Regions from separate parts of the Peribacillus sp. TH14 genome, predicted to be linked through region 3. Evidence: a T-box and tRNA genes for the amino acid it is inferred to sense, from the RefSeq annotation. Region 3 holds a T-box; the other regions hold tRNA genes.

Region 1 (2,228 bases), 860 kb from region 3:
TCAGTTGGTAGAGCATCTGACTTTTAATCAGAGGGTCGAAGGTTCGAATCCTTCATGGCTCACCATTATATTATGCGGGTGTGGCGGAATTGGCAGACGCACCAGACTTAGGATCTGGCGCCGCAAGGCGTGGGGGTTCAAGTCCCTTCACCCGCATCTTTCATGCGGAAGTAGTTCAGTGGTAGAATACAACCTTGCCAAGGTTGGGGTCGCGGGTTCGAATCCCGTCTTCCGCTCCACTTTTCGTATGTGCCGGGGTGGCGGAACTGGCAGACGCACAGGACTTAAAATCCTGCGGTAGGTGACTACCGTACCGGTTCGATTCCGGTCCTCGGCACCATCTTAATATGCGCCCGTAGCTCAATTGGATAGAGCATCTGACTACGAATCAGAAGGTTGTAGGTTCGACTCCCGCCGGGCGCACCATGTTTTTTGCGGGAAGTAGCTCAGCTTGGTAGAGCACTTGGTTTGGGACCAAGGGGTCGCAGGTTCGAATCCTGTCTTCCCGACCACGTGATTTCTAATGAATGGGGCCTTAGCTCAGCTGGGAGAGCGCCTGCCTTGCACGCAGGAGGTCAGCGGTTCGATCCCGCTAGGCTCCACCATTTTTCATCAAAACTTATATTATATTGGCGGTGTAGCTCAGCTGGCTAGAGCGTACGGTTCATACCCGTGAGGTCGGGGGTTCGATCCCCTCCGCCGCTACCAATAAATATAAGGACCTTTAGCTCAGCTGGTTAGAGCAGACGGCTCATAACCGTCCGGTCGTAGGTTCGAGTCCTACAAGGTCCACCATGTAATTTTTTTAGCCACGGAGGTATACCCAAGTTCGGCTGAAGGGATCGGTCTTGAAAACCGACAGGGGAGTCAAATCCCGCGGGGGTTCGAATCCCTCTACCTCCTCCATTTCTTTAAAAGCAGCAAGTTGTTTTGAAACAACCTTTACATAGAGGAAGCGGAAGAAACAATTTACACGAAAACTTGATGCGAAATCGTTTCATTATTACCGTCGCGGGGTGGAGCAGTCCGGTAGCTCGTCGGGCTCATAACCCGAAGGTCGCAGGTTCAAATCCTGTCCCCGCAATTATTAGGTCCCGTGGTGTAGCGGTTAACATGCCTGCCTGTCACGCAGGAGATCGCGGGTTCGATTCCCGTCGGGACCGCCATTATAAAATTTAATACAAATGTGGCTCAGTAGCTCAGTCGGTAGAGCAAAGGACTGAAAATCCTTGTGTCGGCGGTTCGATTCCGTCCTGAGCCACCATTATTTCAAAAATTACGGCGATTGTGGCGAAGTGGTTAACGCACCTGATTGTGGTTCAGGCATTCGTGGGTTCGATTCCCATCAGTCGCCCCATTTCGCGGGTGTAGTTTAGTGGTAAAACCTCAGCCTTCCAAGCTGATGATGAGGGTTCGATTCCCTTCACCCGCTCCAATTTATGGGCCTATAGCTCAGCTGGTTAGAGCGCACGCCTGATAAGCGTGAGGTCGATGGTTCGAGTCCATTTAGGCCCACCATATTCATATTGTTCCGCAGTAGCTCAGTGGTAGAGCATTCGGCTGTTAACCGAACGGTCGTAGGTTCGAGTCCTACCTGCGGAGCCATGGGGAAGTACTCAAGAGGCTGAAGAGGCGCCCCTGCTAAGGGTGTAGGTCGCGTGAGCGGCGCGAGGGTTCAAATCCCTCCTTCTCCGCCATTTGGCCCGTTGGTCAAGCGGTTAAGACACCGCCCTTTCACGGCGGTAACACGGGTTCGAATCCCGTACGGGTCATAAAAAAGAAGCATACATTCTGTATGCTTCTTTTTTTTATTTATTTCTCTTCATTGATATAACTATCTTTTTGTTTATAAGGAATGTCTCCAAGCTGAGATTCAACGTTTTCTTCATCTAATGTATCTTCATAGTTCTTTTGCTTTTTATTCGGGATACCCCTTATTTTTTTTCCTTCGATATCATTTGCTACAAATCCTTCATAGTCTTCAGGAAATCCATCGGTTTCATCTTCTGTTTTATAAAGATTATTATAGCTGTCATGATCGCCCATGTAATCCGCAGGTGTTTCAGATGTACCAAATTTGGCTACTTCGCCAAAGCTATCTTCTTTATCTACTATTTCACTTCCATGACGGTTTTCAAAATTATTTCCCTTTGATGGAATCAGTACGTCTTCTTCAACTGGTCGATCTTGTATAGTCGGTCGTTCTGGGGCGTGCTCGACACAGTAGA
Region 2 (2,228 bases), 2.3 Mb from region 3:
TTCAAATTTTCCCCTCTCTTCCCATAATACTACAACTGTATTTTACCACCAGAACGCGGTAAATGACGAACTTCACGGTATTTAATATCAGCAATTTAATATCCTTTTCTGTCATTGTTACCAATGGTCGTTTAATCGCATTAAATTGTTCTCGATAATATTTCAAAGTATGAGGACAAAGATTCCTTAATTGGCAGTCTTCAAAGAATAATTTAAACTCCAATTCATCAGATTTAACGTAAGTAGTTTTTGTAACAATTCTTAATTCATCTTCCTATAGTAAATTTCCTCCTTTACTCATCGCACACTACCCCGCACAATATTTGTACATATTCTGTAGTGCGTGATAAACACAAAAAAGCTTCACACAATTAAGTGTGAAGCTTGAAGTAATAGCTTTTCTTCGCTATTGGTGATACCGGTGGCCGGGGTCGAACCGGCACTCCAGAGGAACACGATTTTGAGTCGTGCGCGTCTGCCAATTCCGCCACACCGGCATTTTTGTTGGAGGCGGCAACCGGAATCGAACCGGTGGTAAAGGTTTTGCAGACCTCTGCCTTACCGCTTGGCTATGCCGCCAACGTTTTTGGAGCGAAAGACGGGATTCGAACCCGCGACCCCAACCTTGGCAAGGTTGTATTCTACCACTGAACTACTTTCGCGAATGGCTGGGCTAGAAGGGATCGAACCTTCGCATGACGGAATCAAAATCCGTTGCCTTACCGCTTGGCTATAGCCCATTAACGTTATACTTATTATACCATCATTTATTAAAAAATGGGGCGACTGATGGGAATCGAACCCACGAATGCCTGAACCACAATCAGGTGCGTTAACCACTTCGCCACAATCGCCATTATAAAATTAAAATTGGCAGGGGTAGTAGGACTCGAACCCACACTGGAGGTTTTGGAGACCTCTGTTCTACCTTTAAACTATACCCCTATAAATAAAATGGTGGAGGGGGGCAGATTCGAACTGCCGAACCCGAAGGAGCGGATTTACAGTCCGCCGCGTTTAGCCACTTCGCTACCCCTCCGCATATGGATGTTACTGGTGCCGGCAAGAGGACTTGAACCCCCAACCTACTGATTACAAGTCAGTTGCTCTACCAGTTGAGCTACACCGGCACTACAATGGTGGCTCAGGACGGAATCGAACCGCCGACACAAGGATTTTCAGTCCTTTGCTCTACCGACTGAGCTACTGAGCCAAACAATAAAAATGGCGGTCCCGACGGGAATCGAACCCGCGATCTCCTGCGTGACAGGCAGGCATGTTAACCGCTACACCACGGGACCATAGATTGCGGGGACAGGATTTGAACCTGCGACCTTCGGGTTATGAGCCCGACGAGCTACCGGACTGCTCCACCCCGCGACGTTAATAATGCTGCTATTGCATCAAGTTTTCGTGTTAACAGTTTCATTATATCTGATATATAGAAACAACTTGTTGCTTTTTAAAAAATGGTGGAGGATGACGGGATCGAACCGCCGACCCTCTGCTTGTAAGGCAGATGCTCTCCCAGCTGAGCTAATCCTCCATATGTTTTCGGAATGGTGACCCGTACGGGATTCGAACCCGTGTTACCGCCGTGAAAGGGCGGTGTCTTAACCGCTTGACCAACGGGCCAGTTGTAAATGGCGGAGAGCAAGGGATTTGAACCCTTGAGACAGGGTTACCCGTCTACACGATTTCCAATCGTGCTCCTTCGGCCACTCGGACAGCTCTCCAATAATGGCTCCGCAGGTAGGACTCGAACCTACGACCGTTCGGTTAACAGCCGAATGCTCTACCACTGAGCTACTGCGGAACGATATAAGCTTGGCGACGTCCTACTCTCACAGGGGGAAACCCCCAACTACCATCGGCGCTGAAGAGCTTAACTGCCGTGTTCGGAATGGGAACGGGTGTGACCTCTTCGCTATCGTCACCAAACATTATTAACATTTTTTCAAGACATATATTATTATAACGTCTTTTTGAGAAAATGCAAGAAGAAATTTTCATTCCTTCAAAACTAGATAATAAGAAGGTATTTCATTTTTTAAAGCGTGGTTAAGTCCTCGATCTATTAGTATCAGTCAGCTCCACATGTCGCCACGCTTCCACCTCTGACCTATCAACCTGATCATCTTTCAGGGATCTTACTAGCTTGCGCTATGGGAAATCTCATCTCGAGGGGGGCTTCATGCTTAGATGCTTTCAGCACTTATCCCGTCCGC
Region 3 (2,228 bases):
AACTGGCATGCAATATGTATGTAAATTGCGTTATAATAGGACAATCAGTGTAAAGTTAAAGGAGCGTTTACCCTTGAAATATATTGAATCCGTAAAAAACCCGCAAGTGAAGCAATGGAAAAAGCTATTGACGAAGAAAGAGCGCGACAAAACAGGGAAATATTTAGTCGAAGGCTTTCACCTCGTTGAAGAAGCGTTAAAAGAAGAAATCGTCATTGAAGTGATTGTTAATGAAGAAACAGAAATGCCTGCCCATTTTACACTAGAAGGCACAGAAGTCATTTATGTTAAAAATGATATTATGAAAGCGATTTGTGATACAGAGACCCCTCAGGGAATTGCAGCTGTATGTGAGCAGAAATCAATTAGTATGGCGTCCATTAATCCGGATAAACTATTGTTGATAGATGCGGTACAGGATCCAGGGAATCTCGGAACGATGATTCGGACGGCAGATGCGGCTGGAATTGATGCTGTCATTCTCGGCGAAGGTTGTGCAGATCTGTATAATCCGAAAGTGGTCCGTTCGACGCAAGGAAGCCTGTTTCATATGCCTGTCATCAAAGGAAACCTTTCTGAAATCATCGATGAATTGAAGCAAAAAGACACACCGGTTTACGGCACAGCCCTTGAAGGAGCTTCGCCATTTGAAGAAGTGGAAAAGTCCTCTCGATTTGCTTTGCTTGTCGGTAATGAAGGACAGGGAGTAGCAAAGGGATTGCTAGAGAAAACTACGAAAAACCTCTATATTCCTATCTACGGGAAAAGCGAATCTCTTAATGTAGGGATTGCGGCTGGGATTTTAATGTACCATTTACGAAAATCAATTTGAAACGGCTGACGAATTATAATATAATAAAACAGAATTTTATAATGAAAACAACGATGACAAAGAGTAGTAACTTAAGATATCCATAACCAGGGAAAAAATGCCGTGACTGAAAGCATTTTTATGGCGCTGCTTAAGGGAATTCACCTTTCGAGTTGGCATTGGGAAGACATAGGGTCCGAAAAATGTTCCGGTGAAGAGCCGTTATTTTTATGAAGTGAGTGCGAAGTTTTTTTGCTTGTGCACTAATAAGGGTGGTACCGCGATACATAAACCTCGTCCCTTTCTGGGATTGGGGTTTTTTTGTGTTTATTTTTACAAAAGGAAAATAAAGGAGGAAGACATGATGCAGGAACGTTTAATAGAACTGCAGGAAGAAGCGTTGCAAAAAGTTGCCGCAGCTTCCGAACTAAAGGAACTGAATGAAGTCCGTGTTTCTTATTTAGGGAAAAAAGGGCCTATCACTGAGGTATTGCGTGGCATGGGTAAATTGTCAGCGGAGGAACGGCCGAAAATCGGTGCTCTTGCTAATGATGTTCGTGAAGCAATCGCTTCAAAAATTGAGGAGAAACAAAAAGCTCTTGAAACAGCTGCTGTCAATGCAAAGCTAGCAACAGAAACCATTGATGTTACACTTCCAGGACGACCTGTTAACAAGGGGAATCTTCACCCATTAACACGTGTTGTAGAAGAAATTGAAGATTTATTCATCGGTATGGGTTACACAGTTGCAGAAGGTCCAGAAGTCGAAAGCGACTACTACAATTTTGAGGCATTAAACCTGCCGAAAAGCCATCCGGCACGTGATATGCAGGACTCTTTCTACATCACAGATGAAATCCTAATGCGTACACACACTTCACCGGTACAAGCTAGAACGATGGAAAAACATAAAGGCCAAGGCCCTGTTAAAATTATTTGTCCTGGTAAAGTATATCGCCGTGATAACGATGACGCGACACACTCCCATCAATTCCAACAAATTGAAGGCCTGGTCATCGATGAAAACATCAGCATGAGCGACCTGAAAGGTACGCTTGACGTGTTTGCGAAAAAAGTATTTGGTCAAGACCGTGAAATCCGTCTTCGTCCAAGTTTCTTCCCATTTACAGAACCATCTGTTGAAGTTGATATTTCTTGTAAAATCTGCGGTGGAAAAGGCTGCAGCGTCTGTAAACAAACAGGCTGGATTGAAGTGCTGGGCGGCGGGATTGTTCACCCGAACGTACTTGAAATGGCTGGATTCGATTCGAAAAAATACTCAGGATTCGCTTTTGGAATCGGTGTGGAACGAATCGCAATGTTGAAATACGGTGTGGATGATATCCGTCACTTCTATACAAATGATGTTCGTTTCTTAAAACAATTCCATCATCACGAAGCATAAATTTTATTTTAA

What was found. The T-box of region 3 lies ahead of pheS (phenylalanine--tRNA ligase subunit alpha). A T-box ahead of a tRNA ligase gene usually reads a tRNA of that ligase, here a tRNA-Phe.
Region 1: it has a tRNA-Phe gene. The T-box ahead of pheS (phenylalanine--tRNA ligase subunit alpha) is inferred to sense a tRNA for this amino acid. The anticodon was not compared.
Region 2: it has a tRNA-Phe gene. The T-box ahead of pheS (phenylalanine--tRNA ligase subunit alpha) is inferred to sense a tRNA for this amino acid. The anticodon was not compared.

Annotation. Positions count from the first base shown of each region.
Region 1 covers NZ_JAEKEK010000001.1:2,694,219-2,696,446, forward strand. The annotation lists tRNA gene JFU50_RS13075 (tRNA-Lys) at 1-65, shown strand, start outside; tRNA gene JFU50_RS13080 (tRNA-Leu) at 75-156, shown strand; tRNA gene JFU50_RS13085 (tRNA-Gly) at 165-239, shown strand; tRNA gene JFU50_RS13090 (tRNA-Leu) at 252-340, shown strand; tRNA gene JFU50_RS13095 (tRNA-Arg) at 350-426, shown strand; tRNA gene JFU50_RS13100 (tRNA-Pro) at 436-512, shown strand; tRNA gene JFU50_RS13105 (tRNA-Ala) at 530-605, shown strand; tRNA gene JFU50_RS13110 (tRNA-Met) at 632-708, shown strand; tRNA gene JFU50_RS13115 (tRNA-Ile) at 719-795, shown strand; tRNA gene JFU50_RS13120 (tRNA-Ser) at 814-906, shown strand; tRNA gene JFU50_RS13125 (tRNA-Met) at 1,011-1,084, shown strand; tRNA gene JFU50_RS13130 (tRNA-Asp) at 1,091-1,166, shown strand; tRNA gene JFU50_RS13135 (tRNA-Phe) at 1,189-1,264, shown strand; tRNA gene JFU50_RS13140 (tRNA-His) at 1,282-1,357, shown strand; tRNA gene JFU50_RS13145 (tRNA-Gly) at 1,362-1,435, shown strand; tRNA gene JFU50_RS13150 (tRNA-Ile) at 1,442-1,518, shown strand; tRNA gene JFU50_RS13155 (tRNA-Asn) at 1,531-1,605, shown strand; tRNA gene JFU50_RS13160 (tRNA-Ser) at 1,607-1,697, shown strand; tRNA gene JFU50_RS13165 (tRNA-Glu) at 1,701-1,772, shown strand; gene JFU50_RS13170 (TraR/DksA C4-type zinc finger protein) at 1,813-2,228, opposite strand, start outside.
Region 2 covers NZ_JAEKEK010000001.1:1,249,821-1,252,048, forward strand. The annotation lists gene JFU50_RS06215 (hypothetical protein) at 1-5, opposite strand, end outside; tRNA gene JFU50_RS06220 (tRNA-Leu) at 417-497, opposite strand; tRNA gene JFU50_RS06225 (tRNA-Cys) at 506-579, opposite strand; tRNA gene JFU50_RS06230 (tRNA-Gly) at 588-662, opposite strand; tRNA gene JFU50_RS06235 (tRNA-Gln) at 666-740, opposite strand; tRNA gene JFU50_RS06240 (tRNA-His) at 779-854, opposite strand; tRNA gene JFU50_RS06245 (tRNA-Trp) at 872-945, opposite strand; tRNA gene JFU50_RS06250 (tRNA-Tyr) at 956-1,039, opposite strand; tRNA gene JFU50_RS06255 (tRNA-Thr) at 1,055-1,130, opposite strand; tRNA gene JFU50_RS06260 (tRNA-Phe) at 1,138-1,213, opposite strand; tRNA gene JFU50_RS06265 (tRNA-Asp) at 1,226-1,301, opposite strand; tRNA gene JFU50_RS06270 (tRNA-Met) at 1,307-1,380, opposite strand; tRNA gene JFU50_RS06275 (tRNA-Val) at 1,471-1,546, opposite strand; tRNA gene JFU50_RS06280 (tRNA-Glu) at 1,561-1,635, opposite strand; tRNA gene JFU50_RS06285 (tRNA-Ser) at 1,645-1,736, opposite strand; tRNA gene JFU50_RS06290 (tRNA-Asn) at 1,742-1,816, opposite strand; rRNA gene rrf (5S ribosomal RNA) at 1,826-1,941, opposite strand; rRNA gene JFU50_RS06300 (23S ribosomal RNA) at 2,058-2,228, opposite strand, start outside.
Region 3 covers NZ_JAEKEK010000001.1:3,553,549-3,555,776, forward strand. The annotation lists gene JFU50_RS17210 (TrmH family RNA methyltransferase) at 74-832, shown strand; T-box leader at 877-1,116, shown strand; gene pheS (phenylalanine--tRNA ligase subunit alpha) at 1,176-2,216, shown strand.